4 regions of the Streptomyces sp. NPDC048278 genome follow, and region 4 is predicted to be linked to each of the others. Evidence: riboswitches for the same ligand, from Rfam matches in the RefSeq annotation. Region 4 holds a riboswitch; each other region holds the start of a gene.
The links. Region 4 has a riboswitch for cyclic di-AMP ahead of AB0D74_RS15485 (C40 family peptidase). Riboswitches for the same ligand answer to the same signal wherever they lie in the genome.

Region 1: it holds a riboswitch for cyclic di-AMP, as region 4 does, so the genes downstream of both, AB0D74_RS02575 (LysM peptidoglycan-binding domain-containing M23 family metallopeptidase) here and AB0D74_RS15485 (C40 family peptidase) in region 4, are expected to answer to the same signal.
Region 2: it holds a riboswitch for cyclic di-AMP, as region 4 does, so the genes downstream of both, AB0D74_RS26815 (NlpC/P60 family protein) here and AB0D74_RS15485 (C40 family peptidase) in region 4, are expected to answer to the same signal.
Region 3: it holds a riboswitch for cyclic di-AMP, as region 4 does, so the genes downstream of both, AB0D74_RS35930 (transglycosylase family protein) here and AB0D74_RS15485 (C40 family peptidase) in region 4, are expected to answer to the same signal.

The regions. Positions count from the first base shown of each region.
Region 1 is NZ_JBEZLP010000001.1:556,978-561,675, reverse strand. Features, by position in the region: gene AB0D74_RS02585 (tyrosine-protein phosphatase) at 1-189, opposite strand, end outside; gene AB0D74_RS02580 (alpha-galactosidase) at 388-2,460, shown strand; cyclic di-AMP (ydaO/yuaA leader) riboswitch at 2,768-2,928, shown strand; gene AB0D74_RS02575 (LysM peptidoglycan-binding domain-containing M23 family metallopeptidase) at 2,933-3,913, shown strand; gene AB0D74_RS02570 (SGNH/GDSL hydrolase family protein) at 4,091-4,698, shown strand, end outside.
Region 2 is NZ_JBEZLP010000016.1:102,372-107,069, reverse strand. Features, by position in the region: gene pcrA (DNA helicase PcrA) at 1-1,869, opposite strand, end outside; cyclic di-AMP (ydaO/yuaA leader) riboswitch at 2,182-2,356, shown strand; gene AB0D74_RS26815 (NlpC/P60 family protein) at 2,364-3,521, shown strand; gene AB0D74_RS26810 (tellurite resistance/C4-dicarboxylate transporter family protein) at 3,704-4,678, shown strand; gene AB0D74_RS26805 (hypothetical protein) at 4,656-4,698, opposite strand, start outside.
Region 3 is NZ_JBEZLP010000027.1:127,609-132,306, forward strand. Features, by position in the region: gene AB0D74_RS35920 (cytochrome P450) at 1-356, shown strand, start outside; gene AB0D74_RS35925 (transglycosylase family protein) at 534-1,532, shown strand; cyclic di-AMP (ydaO/yuaA leader) riboswitch at 1,727-1,900, shown strand; gene AB0D74_RS35930 (transglycosylase family protein) at 1,905-2,588, shown strand; gene eno (phosphopyruvate hydratase) at 2,934-4,220, shown strand; gene AB0D74_RS35940 (septum formation initiator family protein) at 4,329-4,698, shown strand, end outside.
Region 4 is NZ_JBEZLP010000007.1:202,876-207,573, forward strand. Features, by position in the region: gene AB0D74_RS15465 (8-amino-7-oxononanoate synthase) at 1-988, shown strand, start outside; gene AB0D74_RS15470 (DUF397 domain-containing protein) at 1,099-1,326, opposite strand; gene AB0D74_RS15475 (helix-turn-helix transcriptional regulator) at 1,336-2,196, opposite strand; gene AB0D74_RS15480 (ATP-binding protein) at 2,409-2,867, shown strand; gene AB0D74_RS15485 (C40 family peptidase) at 2,902-3,375, opposite strand; cyclic di-AMP (ydaO/yuaA leader) riboswitch at 3,379-3,563, opposite strand; gene AB0D74_RS15490 (hypothetical protein) at 3,925-4,233, opposite strand; gene AB0D74_RS15495 (ATP-dependent Clp protease proteolytic subunit) at 4,241-4,698, opposite strand, start outside.

The sequences.
Region 1 (4,698 bases), on a different contig from region 4:
GAAGATCGTGTGCAGGCCGAGCGAGGCGAGGAACTCCGCGTCCTGCTCCGTCGCGTGCGCCAGATGCCCGCTGCGGAACAGCACGCCCGGCCGCACCCGGCGCCCGTCCACGGTCGGCAGGCCGCCCACGTCACGGAAGTTGCGCACACCGGCCAGCTCGGGCTCGGTCGACGGGACCTGCTGCGTCACGGGGGGCTCCTCCCGGCCGGCCCCGTCGGCGCTGCTCGTCGACGGGCACTGGATCGACCATACGACATCGGTTTCCGTGGGCAATGAGTTGTCCACAGGCATCGCCTCGGCGGCCCGTGACCCTTGCTTCCGGAGCCCGTGGCCCTTGATGATGTTGGTGCTTGAGCGGATCTGTTGGCCCCTGTGTGAGGTTTCTCGATGGTGGACATCGCCGAAAACGGTCGTACCTGGCTCCTTTCGGGCCCCGGCAGCAGCTACGCGCTGCATCTGACGGAGGCCGACGAACTGCTCCACCTGCACTGGGGCCCCAGGATCCGGCTCACCGACGCCGAGGAGCTCAGCACCCGGGCGCTGCCCGGCTACTGGCCCTTCGAGTCCCCGCTGGACGGCCGTGAGGAGTACCCGGTCGAGGGCGGCCCCCGCTTCGTCCGTCCCGCGCTGTCCGTGCGGACCGACGAGCGCCGGGGCACCGAGTGGACCTTCGACTCCTACGCGGTCGAGGAGGACGAGCTCCGGCTGCGCTTCACGGACGACGGGATCGTCATCACCCTGCACTACCGGATGCGCGGCGATGTCGTCGAGCGCTGGGTGACCGTCGACAACGAGGCGCACGCGCGCGTGGAGCTGCTCCGCGCCGACCCCGCCACCTGGACGCTCCCCGACCGCGAGGGCTGGCGGCTCTCCCAGCTGCACGGCCGCTGGGCCGCCGAGTCCCGGCTGGTCAGCGCCCCGCTCACCTACGGCGAGAAGGTCATCGGCAGCCGGCGCGGCCACACCGGCCACCAGCACCTGCCCTGGGTCGCCCTCGACACCGACGCCACCGAGGAGCGCGGCGAGGTCTGGGGCTGCGCCCTCGGCTGGTCCGGCTCCTGGCGCATCGCGGTCGCCCAACTCCCCGACGCGCGCGTGCAGATCACCGGCGGCGCCGGCTACGACGACTCGGGCCTGCTGATGCTGGCCGAGGGCGAGTCGTACACCAGTCCCGTCTTCGCGGGCCTGTGGACCGACGGCGGCTTCGGCGGGGCCAGCCGCGCCTGGCATGCCTACCAGCGCGCGTACGTCATCCCGGACGCCGACCAGGACCGGCCCGTGCTGTTCAACTCCTGGGAGGCCACCACCTTCGACATCTCCGAGGACCAGCAGGCCACCCTCGCCCGCCGGGCCGCCGCGATCGGCGTCGAACTGTTCGTGGTGGACGACGGCTGGTTCGGCGCCCGCACCAGCGACCACGCCGGCCTCGGCGACTGGACGCCCAACCCCGACCGCTTCCCCAAGGGCCTCAAGCCGCTCGCCGACTACGTGCACGCCCTCGGCATGCAGTTCGGCATCTGGGTCGAGCCCGAGATGGTCAACGCGGACAGCGACCTCTACCGCGCACACCCCGACTGGGTGCAGTACCAGCAGGGACGGAAGCGGACGGAACTCCGCAACCAGCTCGTCCTCAACCTCGCCCGCGAGGACGTCCAGGAGTACCTCTGGCAGCAGCTCGACACCCTGCTGTCCAGTGCCCCGATCGACTACGTCAAGTGGGACTTCAACCGCTGCTTCACGGATGCGGGCTGGCCCGGCGAGCCCTACCCGCAGCGCCTGTGGGTCGACCACGTGCGCGGGCTGTACGCCCTGCTCGACCGGATCCGCGCGGCCCACCCGGACGTCGCCATCGAGTCCTGCTCCGGCGGTGGCGGGCGGATCGACCTCGGGATCATGAGCCGCACCGACGAGGTGTGGACCTCCGACAACACCGACCCGCTGGACCGGCTCGCCATCCAGCACGGCTTCAGCCAGATCCACCCCGCCCGGGTGATGTCCGCCTGGGTCACCGACAGCCCGAACCACCAGCTCAACGACCGGGTCAGCTCGCTGCGTTTCCGGTTCGTCAGCTCCATGGCCGGGGCGCTCGGCGTAGGCGGCGACCTCTCGAACTGGACCGAGGAGGAGCTCGCCGAGGCCGGCCGTTGGGTGGAGCTCTACAAGGAGATCAGGCCCTTGGTGCAGCGCGGCGACCAGTTCCGGCTGCGACCGCCGGCCGGCGGGCTCAGCGCGGTGCAGTACACGCTCGGCGACGAGACCGTCGTCCTCGCCTGGCTGCAGGCGCAGAGCTACGGCGAGCCGGCACCGGCGCTGCGGCTCCAGGGGCTCGACCCGACGGCGTCGTACGAATGCCTCGAAACGGGCGAATCGCACGGAGGTGCCGTTCTCCTGCATCACGGGCTGCGCACCGGGCTGAAGGGTGACCTGGATGCGGCAGTCATCCGGCTTCGTCGGATCTGACCTATCTGCCCGAATTAGTGCTTTCGTTGCAACTCGCCATGGAATAAGGGGACGTGGCGTGACGTGCGTGAGGAGCGTCATATTCGTGACCGTCCGTCGCGCGTCATGCTCACGTAATTCCGGCGCCTTCCATGAGGGTTGGATAAACGAATAGATCGGAATTCACGGAGGGTGACCGGGATTTCCGGAAGCGGATCAAGTGAAATCCGGACGGCCGGAACCGACTGCTTGTCCACGTCCGTCCCACTCGCTTACGTTCGCCACACATCCGGTCGGAACGCCGAATCCTGCCGCCGCCCGGAGTCCCCACACACACTCACCCGTGCCCGGCAGGAGCGGGGGACCCACCAGGTATGACCGCCTGTTCCGGTTCCCGGGACGGCTTGGGGTGTAGCCGCGTCTTTCGGCGCGGCCGGGCAGCTCCAGCCCGAACCCGACAGCTCACCTCGCAGGCGCAGGAGAGGAATGCGCCATGCCCGCGAAGGGTAAGCACCGCCGCCCCAAGTCCCAGCGTTTCACCCGCTCCATGGCCGTCGCAGGAACCGGTGGCGCCGCGCTGGCTCTGCCGCTCATGGGGACCACCGGAGCCCACGCGGCCACTCCGCAGTCCCTTTCCGAAAAGACCACGCAGTCGCTTCCGGTGATCGAGAAGACCGCGGTGAAGCAGGCGCCCGCGGGGAATTCCGGCGCCACGCATTCCGCGCACCGCGTCTACACGGTGGTGTCCGGCGACTATCTCTCGAAGATCGCCCGCGACCAGCACGTCCGCGGCGGCTGGCACCGGCTCTACGCCGACAACCGGGAGGCCGTCGGCGGCAACCCCTCGCTGATCCACCCCGGTCTCGAGCTCGTCCTCGGCGGCCGGCACGCCGCGACGACGGACTCCGGCTCCCGTTCGCGGGTCCACGCGGACCCACAGCCGTCCAGGTCGACCGCGTCCTCGTCCTCGGCCTCCTCGAACGATTCGAACCGCACGACCGGTTCGAACGACTCTGCCGGTTCGAACGACTCGACCGGTTCGGAAGGTTCGGTGGCGACCGCCTCCGGCTTCGCCCTCCCGGTCACGGGTGGCGCCATCGGCACCGGCTACCACGTGGCCGGCAGCATGTGGTCCAGCGGCTACCACACGGGCGTCGACTTCGTCGTCCCGACCGGCACCCCGGTCAAGGCCGTCGGCGCCGGTACGGTCGTCACCGCCGGCTGGGGCGGCGCCTACGGCAACCAGGTCGTCATCCGGCTCGCCGACGGCTACTACGCGCAGTACGGCCACCTCTCCGCCCTGTCCGTCTCGGTCGGCCAGACCGTGACCGCGGGCCAGCAGATCGGCCTCTCCGGCGCGACCGGCAACGTGACCGGCCCGCACCTCCACTTCGAGATCCGTACCACCCCCGACTACGGCTCGGACGTGGACCCGGTCGCCTACCTCCGCGCCAAGGGCCTCACCGTCGGCTGACCCCGCGTTCGTCGTCACTCAAACGCCGCTGGCCAGGGACTTATTCCAAGGTTGGCAAAGTATTTAAGGGTGTCTTATGTCACCGAGCGTCAAGCCCTTATTACGGTCGCGTAGGTCACAGTCGAAGGTGAATCATGGTCCGATGTGGGAGACGATTCGAAGAGTGACAATGCATCAGTGATCGGGTCGTACGCAGCGGTGGGGGACAGCTTCACCGAGGGCGTGGGAGACCCCGGCCCCGACGGGGCGTTCGTCGGCTGGGCCGACCGGTTCGCGGTACTGCTGTCCGACCGGCGGCCCGAGGGCGACTTCAGCTACACCAACCTTGCCGTGCGCGGGAAACTGCTCGACCAGATCGTGGCGGACCAGGTGCCGCAGGCCCTGGAACTCGCCCCGGACCTGGTCTCGTTCTGCGCGGGCGGCAACGACATCATCCGCCCCGGCACCGACCCCGACGAGGTCGCCGAGCGGTTCGAGCGGGCCGTGGCCCAGCTGACCGAGGCCGTCGGCACGGTGCTGGTGACCACCGGGTTCGACACCCGGGGCGTGCCCGTCCTCAAGCACCTGCGCGGCAAGATCGCCACGTACAACGGACACGTCCGGGCCATCGCCGACCGGTACGGCTGCCCGGTCCTGGACCTCTGGTCCCTCAAGACCGTGCAGGACCGCCGCGCCTGGGACGGCGACCGCCTGCACCTCTCGCCCGACGGGCACACACGCGTGGCGCTGCGCGCCGGCCAGGTGCTCGGCGTCGACGTGCCGGCCGATCCCGACCAGCCGTGGCC
Region 2 (4,698 bases), on a different contig from region 4:
GTCGTCGGGGATCTGGTCGGAGTCGGCGACCAGGGCGACCCGCTCCAGGAAGTCGGCGAGCCCGGCCTGCTCCTCGCCCTCGCCGGACTCCTGCTCGAACTCCAGTGCCACGGAGGCGAGTTCCTGGAGGTTCTCGATGCGGGTCTCGTCCTGCGGGTCCGTGGAGTTCTGCAACTCGGCCAGGTATCCGGTGCGTTCGTAGATCGCCTCCAGGACCGTGGCGGGCCCGGCACCGGACTCCACGACCGTACGGAGGTCCTCCATCAGCGTGTTGAACCGCTTGACCGCGTTCGTCGACCGCGCGGCCATGCCGTACGCCTCGTCGACGCGCCGGAGCGCCTGCGGGAAGCTGATCTTCTCGCGCTGGGCGAGGGCGTCGATCATCGCCTCCGCGCGGTCGCCGATTCCGCGCTTGGGGACGTTGAGGATGCGGCGGAGCGGGACGGAGTCCTCCGGGTTGGCGAGCACCCGCAGGTAGGCGAGGACGTCCCGGACCTCCTTGCGCTCGTAGAAGCGGACGCCGCCGACGACCTTGTAGGGCAGGCCGACCCGGATGAAGATCTCCTCGAAGACACGGGACTGCGCGTTGGTGCGGTAGAAGACGGCGACATCGCCCGCCTTCGCCTCGCCCGCGTCCGTCAGACGGTCTATCTCCTCGGCGACGAACTGTGCCTCGTCGTGCTCGGTGTCGGCGACGTAGCCGGTGATCTGCGCGCCCGCGCCCGCGTTGGTCCACAGGTTCTTCGGGCGGCGGGACTCGTTGCGCTCGATGACCGCGTTGGCGGCGGAGAGGATCGTCTGCGTGGAGCGGTAGTTCTGCTCCAGGAGGATCGTCGTCGCGTTCGGGTAGTCCTCCTCGAACTGGAGGATGTTGCGGATCGTCGCGCCCCGGAAGGCGTAGATCGACTGGTCGGCGTCACCGACGACGCAGAGCTCGGCGGGGGGCAGGTCGGGCTCGCCGGTGCCGACCAGCTCGCGCACGAGGGCGTACTGCGCGTGGTTGGTGTCCTGGTACTCGTCGACCAGGACGTGCCGGAAGCGGCGGCGGTAGTGCTCGGCGACGTCCGGGAAGGCGCGCAGCAGATTGACCGTCGTCATGATCAGGTCGTCGAAGTCGAGGGCGTTCGCCTCGCGCAGCCGGGACTGGTAGAGGGCGTAGGCCTGGGCGAGGGTCTTCTCGAAGCCGTCGCTCGCGCGGGCGGCGAAGTCCTCCTCGTCGACCAGCTCGTTCTTGAGGTTGCTGACCTGGGCGCTGAAGGACTTCGGCGGGAACCGCTTGGGGTCGAGGTCCAGGTCCCGGCAGACCAGGGCCATCAGGCGCTTGGAGTCGGCCGCGTCGTAGATCGAGAAGGAGGAGGTGAAGCCGAGCTTCTTGCTCTCCCTGCGCAGGATCCGCACGCAGGCGCTGTGGAAGGTCATCACCCACATCGCGTTCGCGCGCGGGCCGACGAGGTGCTCGACGCGCTCCTTCATCTCGCCCGCGGCCTTGTTGGTGAAGGTGATCGCGAGGATCTGGCCCGGGTGCACCTGGCGCGCGCCGAGCAGGTGGGCGATGCGGTGGGTGAGCACGCGCGTCTTGCCGGAACCGGCGCCGGCCACGATGAGCAGCGGGGAGCCGGCGTGCACGACGGCCGCCCGCTGGTTGTCGTTCAGCCCCTCCAGGAGTGCGGCCGGGTCCAGGGCCGGGCGGGCGGCGCCGTCGCGGTAGTAGGCGTCCCGGTCCGGGGGCATGTCGAACTTCCCGCCGAACAGATCGTCCGGAATCGACTCCGGAGCGTGCTCGTCCTCGGGCGGCGGCGGAGGTTCCTCGTCATGGCCGCGGGGGGCCTGGAGGTTCGCCAGGAAGCTGTCGTCAAAGAGGCTGCTCATCGCTCTCCGAGTCTAGGGCGCCCCACCGACAACCGGCCGCCGCCCCGAAAACTCGTCCCGGTCACCGAACAGATCCACTCCGTCACGGCCGGTCGACGCGCGTCACGCAGCAGGGAACACCCGTCTCGAACCCTTCGACACCATCGGGCAAGCCGCCCATAACATCCCGAATCGCGCCGCCCGGACCCCACACAACGCCAAGGTCACGAAAATGTATCGGGCATATCGCACATCAAACTTCACAGAGACCACACGAGTTGGCTAGCGTGCCGGGCAGGCCGCACGACCCCCACCGGCGAACGTCGCCGGGCCGCACGGCCTCCGCCGAGTCCGGAGTGCCGCCGCGCACCCGGAGCCGGGGACCCACACCGACCTTGGGGTGAATCGGTCCCGACTCCCCACCGGAGAACGGACCGTAGGGCAACCCTTCCGAACCACCCGCCCGAACCCGACAGCTAACTCGGTAGGCGGAACGCTGGAAGGAGTCGCCCCCGTTGGCGTCGCACCGCAAGTCCCGGCCGTCAGGAACGCGCGCGGCAGGCATACGCACCCCCGCCCTGGCCACCGCAGCCCTCACCTCCATGGCCCTGTTCTCCCAGACGGCCGAGGCCGCCCCCTCCGACGACGGCAAGCCGAGCCTGGAGGAGGTCGAGAAGAAGGTCGACTCCCTCTACCGGCAGGCGGAGTCGGCGACCGAGAAGTACAACGCGGCCAAGGAGCGGACCGGCAGGCAGCGCAAGCAGGTCGACGCCCTGCTCGACGACGTCGCCCGGCGCACCGACCGGCTCAACAAGGCGCGTGAGGAACTGGGTTCGTTCGCGGCGGCCCAGTACCGGACCGGGGCGAGCGTCCCCGACACGGCGACCTTCCTGCTCGCGGACAGTCCCCAGGACTACTTCGACCAGGACCAGCTGATGAGCCGCCTGACCTCGCGCCAGAAGGGCGCGGTCGACGACTACGTCACCGAGCAGTCCGCGACCATGAAGAAGCGGCAGGAGGCCTCCCAGAGCCTCGACACGCTCACCGAGACGCAGGACGACCTCAAGACCGCCAAGACCACCGTGCAGACGAAGCTGGCCTCCGCGCGGGAGCTGCTGTCGCAGCTGACGGCCGCGGAGAAGGCCCGGCTGGCGGCGATCGAGAAGCGGCAGCAGGAGGCGGCGGACCGCAAGGCGGCGGAACTGGCGAAGCAGCAGGCCGCGGCGGCCGACCAGGCGGCGTCGTCCTCGGCGTCGAGCGGCTCCTCTTCCGACTCGGGCTCCGGCTCCGGTTCCGGCTCGGACTCCGCCTACGCCACGAAGGCCGCCAAGGCGATCGCCTTCGCCCGCGCGCAGATCGGCAAGCCGTACGTCTGGGGCGCCACCGGCCCCGGCTCCTACGACTGCTCCGGGCTCTCCCAGGCCGCCTGGAAGGCCGCGGGCGTCTCCCTGCCGCGCACCACCTACGACCAGGTGAACGCCGGCACCACCGTCCCCCTCGCCGACGCCCGGCCCGGCGACCTGGTCTTCTTCTACGACGACGTCAGCCATGTCGGCATCTACATCGGCAACGGCATGATGATCCACGCCCCCAAGCCCGGCGCCTACGTCCGCGAGGAGTCGATCTACTACGGCGGCGAGTCGATCATCCACAGCGTGGTGCGGCCGGCCTGACCCTCACGGGGCGCCCGCCGTCCCCCGGGCGCCCCACCCGCTCCCCCGCACTCCCCCGCCCGTCCCCCGCACGCCTCGGCGCACCGGCGCGCGGTTTTCGGGCCGCACGCGCGCGTGCATCGTTCGTGACACGCGCGCGTGCCCCGTTCGTCCTGCGGCAGGCTCTCCCTAGCATCAGGGGCATGTCCGGCATGTCACCCCTCCGCGCCTGGTGGGCGCAGCGTCCGCCGGCGGCCGGGGCCGCCGTGATGGCCACCGGCATCCTGTCGGTGGGGCTGCACCTGGCGGGCGCTGAGACCGTGTCCAGGGTGGCGCTGGTGCTCGCCTGCGTGATGTGGGCGGCGCTGGCGGCGGACTTCGTCGTACGGCTGGCACGGGATCGCCGGCGGTGGGCGCGGGAGGCGCGGACGCCGGGCGCGCTCACCGCCGTGGCGGCGACGACGGTGCTGGGGACGCGGTTCTCGGCGCTCGGGTGGCAGGCCCTCGCCGAGGCCCTGCTGGCACTGTCGGTGGTGCTGTGGCCGCCGTTGCTGGTCCTCGTCGTGCGGCACTGGAGGCCGCGGATGCCGGGAGCGGTGTTCCTGGCCTGTGTGGCCACGCAGGGGCCTGCCGTGCTCGGCGCGACGCTGGCGGCGGCCCTGACGACGGCGTGGCTCGCGCACCTCTCGCTGGTCCTGTTCTGGCTGGGCCTTGCGATGTACGGGCTCGCCGTGCCCCGGTTCGAGTGGCGGCAGATCGCCCAGGGGCCCGGTGACCAGTGGGTGGCGGGCGGCGCGCTCGCGATCTCCGCGCTGGCCGGGGCGCGGCTGCTGGCGGCCGACAGCGCGCGGCTGTACCTGTGGAACGACGACGACCGGGGCGTCCTGCGCGTGGTGACGGTGGGGCTGCTGGTCCTGGACCTGGCCTGGTACGTCGTGCTGCTGGCCGCGGAGGCGGCGTGGCCCCGGCCGCGTTACGACGTGCGCCGCTGGGCGACGGTGTTCCCGATGGGGATGACGGCGACGGCGACGCTGTCGGTCGCCGCCGCCGTCGGCGGTGCGTGGCTGAAGTGGCCGGGGCGGGTGCTGGTGTGGGTCACGGTGGCGGCCTGGCTGGCGGTGGCGGCCGGCGCAGTGGCGGGCGCCCGTGCCGCCCTCAGGTCCACAGGACGGCGATGAAGATGTTCACCACCGTGAGC
Region 3 (4,698 bases), on a different contig from region 4:
CCACCTGGCGGTTCGCCACCGAGCCGGTCGCCATCGGCGGGCAGCACATCGCGCCCGGCGACCCGGTCCTGGTCGTCCTGGCCGCGGCCGACCGGGACCCGGAGCGGTTCGCCGAGCCGGACACCCTCGACCTCGCCCGGCGGGACAACCAGCACCTCGGGTACGGCCACGGCATCCACTACTGCCTGGGCGCCCCGCTCGCCCGCCTGGAGGGGCAGACCGCACTCGCCGGTCTCCTGACCCGCCTTCCCGACCTGCGACTCGCCGTGGACGAGAGCGAGTTGCGGTGGCGCGGCGGGCTCATCATGCGCGGGCTGCGCACGCTCCCCGTGGAGTTCACGCCCACCGGCCGCTGAAGCCTCCACCTGCCCCTACGGGCAAAAGATGACCAGCGTTCAAGTCTGTGATCTTCACGTGATCTACGCGGCATTAACTTGTGACAAGTGATCGTCTGCCGATACGTTCACCCATCAGCACGGCGCCCTTGCGGGACCCGCCGTGCCGGTCACCGCTGTCGCTCGAAAGGTTTCCGCATGCTCTCCGGGAACGGTCGTCACCGTCGCCCCCGCCAGGCTCCGGCGCTCCTCGTCGCGGCCGGGGTGACCGGCTCCGCCATCGCCCTCCCGCTCCTCGGTGCGGTGAACGCCAGCGCGGCCGACGGCTCCACCTGGGACCAGGTGGCCGAGTGCGAGAGCGGCGGCTCCTGGAGCGCCGACAACGGCACCGGCTACTACGGCGGCCTCCAGATCTCCCTGGACGACTGGAGCGAGTACGGGGGCCTGGAGTACGCCGGCACCCCCGACCAGGCGAGCCGTTCGCAGCAGATCGCGGTCGCCGAGAAGATGCTCGCCGACCAGGGCACCAAGGCCTGGCGGACCTGCGCCCTGATCGCCGGACTCTCGTCCGACGACGCGTCGGTGAACGTCGACACGGGCCTCGGCGACTCGAGTGATTCGTCCGGTTCCTCCGACTCGTCGGACTCGTCCTCCGGGCTGTCGGACTCGTCCTCGTCCTCCGGTGCCGACTCCTCCTCGGGTGCCGCGGACTCCGGGAGCGAGTCCGCGACCCCCTCGCCGAGCGCGAGTGCCGACAGCGGCTCCAAGTCGGACGACTCCGGCAAGTCCAGCAAGACGGACAAGCCGGAATCATCCAAGTCCGGCTCCGACTCGGAGGCTTCGAAGGCGAGCGGGAGCCCCGATGCCGTCGAATCCGACGACTCGGACAATTCGTGGCAGACCGGAGGCTCTTGGAGCCTGGTCGACACGGGTGCCGTCAGCAGCGGCGGCAAGCACCGTGGCGGCTCGGCGGACGAAAGCGTGACAAACGGTCAGAGCGCCTCCTCCTCCGGCCGGCACGCCTCCTCCGGCAGCGGCACCTACACCGTCCGCGACGGCGACACCCTCGCCTCCATCGCCGACTCCCTTGACCTCGACGGCGGATGGCGCGCGCTCTACGACGCGAACAAGGCCGACATAGGCGCCGACCCGAACGCCATCACCGCCGGTCAGACCCTGAAACTCGGCAGCGAATAGGGCGAAAAGCGGCGGGAGTTGGCGCCCCGCTTCGAGTTGAATGTCCGTTTTGGTGAAAGTGTGGGATGAGTCTCAGAAGCCCTGATCATCTTTGAAATTCACCGGATCGCCTGTTTACGGTCAAGGCCGCTCGTCACCACGAGCCCCGGCCGTCGCAACGCCGAGTCCTGCCAGCGGCCGTCCGGGAACAGTCGTCGCGTCATGCGCCGTAGGCAGGAGCGGGGGACCCAAGGTAAGTGCCGGGACCGGTGGTTGAGGCCGCCGATCCGGCTCGGGGTGAAGCCGCGCACCGACACACGGTGTGCGGCCGGGCAACTCAACCGGCCCGAACCCGACAGCTCACCTCGCAGGCGTCGGTGAGGGGATCGATCCATGCTGTTCTCCGGCAAGGGCAAGCACCGCCGTCCGTCCAAGGCCGTCCGCGCCATCGCCGTCGCCGGCGTCACCGGCGTCGCCGTCGCCGCGCCGCTGATGGCGGCCGGCAGCGCCTCCGCCGCCACCGCCTCCGAGTGGGACACCGTCGCCCAGTGCGAGTCCGGCGGCAACTGGTCCATCAACACCGGCAACGGCTACTACGGCGGTCTCCAGTTCTCCGCCTCCACCTGGGCCGCGTACGGCGGCACGCAGTACGCCGCGCAGGCCAACCAGGCCAGCAAGGCGCAGCAGATCACGATCGCCGAGAAGGTCCTCGCCGCGCAGGGCAAGGGCGCCTGGCCGGTCTGCGGCACGGGCCTGTCCGGCGCCGCCTACACCGGCGGCAGCGCCGGCTCGACCAGCTCCTCGTCGAGCAGCAGCACCAGCACCCGCTCGACCGACACCCAGGCCGCCTCCCGCTCCGCCGAGCGCCCGGCCGCCAAGAAGACCGTCACCACCCCGACCGGCAAGAAGGTCAAGAAGGGCGACGGCGAGTACAAGGTCGTCAAGGGCGACACCCTCAGCTCGATCGCCGAGAAGCACAAGGTCAAGGGTGGCTGGCAGGCGCTGTTCAAGCTGAACAAGGACATCGTCGACGACGCCGACTTCATCTACCCGGGCCAGCAGCTGCACCTGAAGTAAGACCCAGCTGAACCACAGCCCCCACACAGCCGTGGTCCTCATAGTGGGGACCACGTGAGGGTCACCCCCGTCCCCCACGAGCCCCCGCTCCGGTGCGTTTTCCCCCGAACGCACCGGAGCGGGGTTTCTCTTTGCGTCGGGCTCCGTGGCCCGCTCTTCTTCCGTTCTTCATCGGGACCCCCTTTGTTCCGCACGTGAACAATGAGTACCGTCTGTGTGTCCACGGGCCGGTCGGTCGTGCCGGCCGACGGCCCTTGGACGGTTAGGCTCTAGTCGCAAGGCTGAGCAAGGGCCGACGAGGCCCGCGTGCGCCCCGCACAACCAGCGTCACATCCCAAGAAGGAGATGCTCGTGCCGTCCATCGACGTCGTCGTAGCCCGGGAAATCCTGGACTCCCGAGGCAACCCCACGGTCGAGGTCGAGGTCGGCCTCGACGACGGCAGCACGGGTCGTGCCGCCGTTCCGTCCGGCGCCTCCACCGGTGCCTTCGAGGCCATCGAGCTCCGTGACGGCGACCCCAACCGCTACCTGGGCAAGGGTGTCGAGAAGGCCGTCCTCGCCGTCATCGAGCAGATCGGCCCGGAGCTCGTCGGCTACGACGCCACCGAGCAGCGCCTGATCGACCAGGCCATGTTCGACCTGGACGCCACCGACAACAAGGGCTCGCTCGGCGCCAACGCCATCCTCGGCGTCTCCCTCGCCGTCGCGCACGCCGCCTCCGAGGCGTCCGACCTGCCGCTCTTCCGCTACCTCGGCGGCCCGAACGCGCACCTGCTGCCCGTCCCGATGATGAACATCCTCAACGGCGGCTCGCACGCGGACTCCAACGTCGACATCCAGGAGTTCATGATCGCCCCGATCGGCGCGGAGTCCTTCTCCGAGGCGCTGCGCTGGGGTGCCGAGGTCTACCACACGCTGAAGAAGGTCCTGAAGAGCAAGGGCCTGGCCACCGGCCTCGGCGACGAGGGCGGCTTCGCCCCGAACCTGGAGTCGAACCGCGCCGCGCTCGACCTCATCCTGGAGGCGATCAAGCAGGCCGGTTACGTCCCCGGCGAGCAGATCGCGCTCGCGCTCGACGTCGCCGCGTCCGAGTTCTACAAGGACGGCAAGTACGAGTTCGAGGGCAAGTCCCGCTCGGCCGCCGAGATGACCGAGTACTACGAGGAGCTCGTCGCCTCCTACCCGCTGGTCTCCATCGAGGACCCGCTGTTCGAGGACGACTGGGCCGGCTGGAAGGTCCTCACCGACAAGCTCGGCGACAAGGTGCAGATCGTCGGCGACGACCTGTTCGTCACCAACCCGGAGCGCCTGGCCCGCGGCATCGAGGAGGGCACCGCCAACGCCCTGCTGGTCAAGGTGAACCAGATCGGTTCGCTCACCGAGACCCTGGACGCCGTCGAGCTCGCCCAGCGCAACGGCTTCAAGTGCATGATGTCGCACCGCTCCGGCGAGACCGAGGACGTCACCATCGCCGACCTCGCCGTCGCCACCAACTGCGGCCAGATCAAGACCGGCGCCCCGGCCCGCTCCGAGCGCGTCGCCAAGTACAACCAGCTGCTGCGCATCGAGGAGATCCTCGACGACGCGGCGGTGTACGCGGGCCGCAGCGCCTTCCCGCGCTTCAAGGGCTGAGCCCGCTAGAGGGTAAGGCTTAGCCAGTCGTACGTACGTCCCCGTACCCGGTCCCGTACCGTGTCCGGGGACGTACGCACGTGTCAGGGCGACCAGGGAGGCGGGGACATGGCCGTGAAGGACCGGGACCGGTTCTCCACCGCGACCAGGCTCAAGCTGCTCGGCGAGCAGACGGCGGCCCGGGTCTACCGCTCCCAGACCAGGCGCCAGGCCCGCCGCTCCCGGCTCACCGGCCGCGCCGCGCTGCTCGCGATCGTGCTGTGCACGATGGTCGTCGCGCTCGCCTATCCGATGCGGCAGTACGTCTCCCAGCGCGCCGAGATCTCCGACCTCGAACGGCAGCAGCAGCAGGAGCGGCAGCGGGTCGAGCAGCTGCGGGACCTCAAGGCGCGGTGGCAGGACGACTCCTACGCCGAGCAGCAGATCCGGCAGCGGCTGCACTACGTGATGCCGGGGGAGACCGGGTTCGTGGTGATCG
Region 4 (4,698 bases):
GGTCGCCGAGGGCGCCGCGAGGGCGGCCCGGACCTGGGGTGGCGGCTCCACCGGATCCCGGCTGGTGACCGGTACGACGGAACTCCACACCGAGCTGGAGCGGGAGCTGGCCGGATTCTGCGGGTTCGAGGCCGCCCTGGTCTTCTCCTCCGGCTATGCCGCGAACCTCGCCGCCGTCACCACGCTCGGCCCGCACGGCGCCCTGATCGTCTCCGACGCCCTCAACCACGCCTCCCTGATCGACGGCTGCCGGCTGGCCCGGGGCACCACCCAGGTCGTCGGGCACGCCGACCCGGACGGCGTACGCAAGGCCCTCGGGACGCACGAGGGGCCCGCCGTGGTCGTCTCCGACACGGTGTTCTCCGTCGACGGGGACGCGGCGCCGCTGGCCGCACTGGCCGAGGCGTGCCGGGAGCGCGGTGCCGGGCTGCTCGTCGACGACGCGCACGGGCTCGGCGTGCTCGGGGACGGCGGGCGGGGCGCGGCGTACGCGGCCGGGCTCTCCGGCGCCGACGACGTGGTGGTGACCGCGACCCTGTCGAAGTCGCTCGGCAGCCAGGGCGGGGCGGTGCTGGGGCCGGCCCGGGTGATCGACCATCTGGTCAACGCGGCCCGGACGTTCATCTTCGACACCGGCCTGGCCCCCGCGGCGGCGGGCGCGGCGCTGGCCGCCCTGCGGCTGCTGCGCCGCGAACCGGACCGTGCGGCGCGGGCCCGTGAGGTGGCCGCGGAGCTGCACGCACGGCTGACCGCCGCGGGTCTGGAAGCGGTACGTCCGGACGCCGCGGTGGTCTCCGTGCGGGCCCCGTCCCCGGAGCAGGCCGTGCGGTGGGCGGCCGACTGCCGGACGGCAGGCCTGGCCGTGGGCTGTTTCCGTCCGCCGTCGGTGCCGGACGGCATCTCACGGCTCAGGCTGACCGCCCGTGCGGACCTCTCCGGGGCCGAGATCGAACGCGCTGTACGTGTGATCGGCAAGACACGACCATGAGTCGGCGTGACACGGCCGGGCCTGGCTCGCGAGCGGATACGGAGTCGGGGATGGATGGGTACGAGTCTGATCGATTTCGTTCGTATCTGGTCAGACTCTTCTGGGGCTGATCAGCCGGCGAACGCGGCCGTGAAACCCGTCCAGCTCTCGGGGGAGAAGAGCAGGGCGGGTCCGGCCGGAGCCTTGGAGTCGCGCACGGCGAGCAGTCCGGCCGAGGGGCCGGAGCGCGGCCGTGCCGTCTCCACGCAGTTGTTCGCTCCGGTGCTGTAGCTGCTGCGCAGCCACCTCAGTCCGTGCAGATCAGCACTTGAAGGTACGTTCCGAGGCAGTGCAGTCATGGTGCCTCCTTACGCGCCGTCAGCTATTGCGGCGATGTAATCCAACGAGTCCTCGGGCGAAAGGGCGTGGATCCGGAGCGTGTCGAACGCCTCCGTGTAGGCCTGGAGGTCTTCTTTCCGCTCCAGGTAGAGGCTACTCGTCAACTGGTCGATAACAACCACGTCCAGATCAGAAGTGCTCGGAAATGAGAAGATTACGAAAGGCCCGGTGATGCCGATATGCGCCCCGGCCGCGAACGGCAGCACCTGGAGCCGTACTTGGGGCAGCCGGGCCGCCTCCATCAGCCGCACCAGCTGCCGCGCCATCACACCGGGACCGCCCACCTCCCGGCGCAGCACCGCCTCGTCCAGGACCGCGCTCAGCTCCAGCGGCGGATCCTGGCGCAGCACGTCCTGCCTGGCCAGGCGTACCTCCACCAGGGTGTCGAGGGAGTCGTCGGCCCGCGCGTCCATGGCCGCCCGGGTCACCGCCCGCGCGTACTCGGGGGTCTGCAGCAGCCCCGGCACGACCAGGGTCTCCAGCGTGCGCATCGCGCTGGCCTGTGACTCCAGACTGATGAAATCGCGGTAGGCGGGCGGCAGTACCCCACGGTAGGCGTGCCACCAGTGGTGCCGCCCCGCCGTGTCCTCCGACCCCGCCAACACCAGCAGCAACTCGCGCAGTTGCCCCTCGACCACGCCGTAGGCGTCCAGGAGTAACCGCACATCGGCCGGTTTCACACCGCTGGCGCCGGTCTCGATCCGGCTCACTTTCGACTGATGCCAGCCCACCAGACGGGCGGCCTCACCGCTCGTGAGGCCGGCGCCGGTGCGCAATGTGCGCAGTTCGGCGCCCAGTTTCCGGCGGCGTACCGCGGGACCGTTCTGCATGGGCTACTCCTTACTCCTTCCGAGCCGCCCAAATACGGTCTGAGGTCGCAGAGTTCACCGCTTCGAGCGACAGATATATGCATATCTTGGTGGATCGCTCCCCGTGACCGGCCCGGTAATGGCAGTCTGGCGAAGAAGCACCAGTCCGGGACCGTACTCGAACCATCCGCACTGTGTCGGACTCCGGTCCCGAGGAAAGGGACGACGTCGCCATGGCAGACCACCTGGAAGCATCCGTCACTCTGCCGAGCGATCCCGCCTCGGTCTCCGCCGCCCGCGCCTACGCGCTGGACACCCTCGCGGAGTGGGGCCTGCCACCGGAGACGGAAACCGCGGACACCATCCGCCTCATCATCTCCGAACTCGCCACCAACGCCGTGCAGCACACCTTCGGGCAGTCGCCCACCTTCACGGTGGACCTCGTGCTCGACCGTGACGAGCAGCTGCGCATCGGCGTCACGGACAGTCATCCGCGCTTCCCCAAGAGACTCCCCGCCGCGGTCCAGCAGGACAACGGGCGCGGCATGGTCATCATCCGCTGGCTCACCGCCGAGTGCGGCGGCAAGCTCCGGGTGCGCCCCACCAGAGAGGGCGGCAAGACCGTCTCCATCGAACTGCCCTGGACGATCCCGGCGGGCACCGTCACCGCGGCCGGCCAGCAGGAGCCGTAGCCCCGAGCCCCTGCAGGCCGGCCGTCGGTGCGGGTCAGCTGACCCGGCCGTACCAGACGCTGCGCGTCCAGATCTTCTGGAGCTTCACCACGTCCCCGGTCTTCGGGGCGTGCCAGATCTTTCCCTTCCCGGCGTAGATGCCGACGTGGTAGACGCTGGAACCCGAGTGGAAGAAGACCAGGTCCCCGGCCTTGCGGTTGCCGGCCGAGATGTGACGGGTCTTGTTGTACTGCTGGGCCGCCGTACGCGGCAGCTTCTTGCCCGCCTTCTTGAACGAGTACAGCGTCAGCCCGGAGCAGTCGAACCTGTTCGGTCCGGTGGCGCCCCACCTGTAGGGCGAGCCCTTCTTCGAGGCGGCGATCTGCAGTGCCTTCGTCGCCATCGTGGCGGCCGAGGCGTCGGAGGCGACGCCCGGTATCACGATCGAGCCGCCCACGGCGGCGATGGTCAGCGCCGAGGCCGTACCGGCCCGGGCCATCAGCGACGGAACACGATTGAGCGCAGTCATGCGCAACCCTTCGTCAGCCGCCTGTGAAGGATGACCTGTCGGATTCGGGCTGGCGAAGTTGCCCGGCCGTGTCACCACGGCTTCACCCCAAGGGCTGCTCGGCTCGGTCATGGCGCGACCGTGCCGGCGACCCGTCGTGCTTGGGTCCTCCACTCCTGCCGATGCACTTCTGTCGACGGGTCAATCCGGGCGGCGGCAGGACTCGGCGTCCGCCCGGACCGCCCCGCCGCTGTGGCGGGGGCTTGTCGTCAGACAGGGATCTTCACGCACTCGTGTCCGAAAATCCCAACGGAATCGGGGATTTGTGGGGTTACTCACCACCCACCCGTTCGGGTGGACAGCCCTGTGTTCGATTCTCCGTCAACTGCCCTGCGTAGCCCCGGACCTGCGCGAAAGCCGTTCGCGGACACCCCCGTGCGGGCAACCTGAGCGGCCTCCACGGGAAGGTAAAACCACGCCACGCTCCGCCGTTCGGCGGTAACCCCTTTGGATCGTTTCGGCTCGGGCCCGGTCGTTCCGTCGACGCGCCGCACCGGCGTCCGGAGGGTGTCACCGTACGCAGTCGGGCGGGAGTACGACGCGAGCGGTCCGGCGCTCGCCGTCGAGCACCCGCAACGCGCGTGTCAGCGTGTCCCCGTGGAGCTCCGTCTCGCCCCGCAGATGCATCAGGGCGAGCGCGTCGCGCAGCTCGGCCGCCGCGCGCACCAGCGCCTGCGCGGCGCGCAGCCCGCGGTAGGTGTCCTCGTTCTGCGCCGGGTTGATCCGGCCCAGCAGATCCACCACGTCCAGGTAACGGTCGATCAGTTCGCCCTCGGCACGGGTCAGCGCGGGCAGCGGCGGCAGCTCCGGCGGCAGCATCGGCGGCTCACCCCGCGTCCGGCAGGCCGGGCGAGGTACGGCGGGCGGGCATGACCCGGTCCACCAGCCCGTACGCCAGCGCACCCGGCGCGTCCAGGACCAGGTCCCGCTCCAGGTCCTGGTGCACCTGGTCCGCCGTGCGCCCGGTGTGCTGGACGAGCATTCGTTCGATCATGGCCCGGACCCGGTCCAACTCCGCCGCCTGGATGGCCAGATCACTCGGCTGGCCCTGCACCGGTTGCGGCAGCGACGGCTGCTGGAGCACGATCCGCGCGCCGGGCAGCACGGACCGCTTGCCCGGAGTGCCGGCCGCGAGCAGGACCGCCGCCGACGCCCCCGCCTGCCCGAGACAGACCGTCTCCACGTCGCAGGTCACGTACTGGACCGTGTCGTAGATCGCGGCCATCGCGCTGTACGACCCGCCCGGGGAGTTGATGTACAGCGAGATGTCCCGCTCCGGAGCCG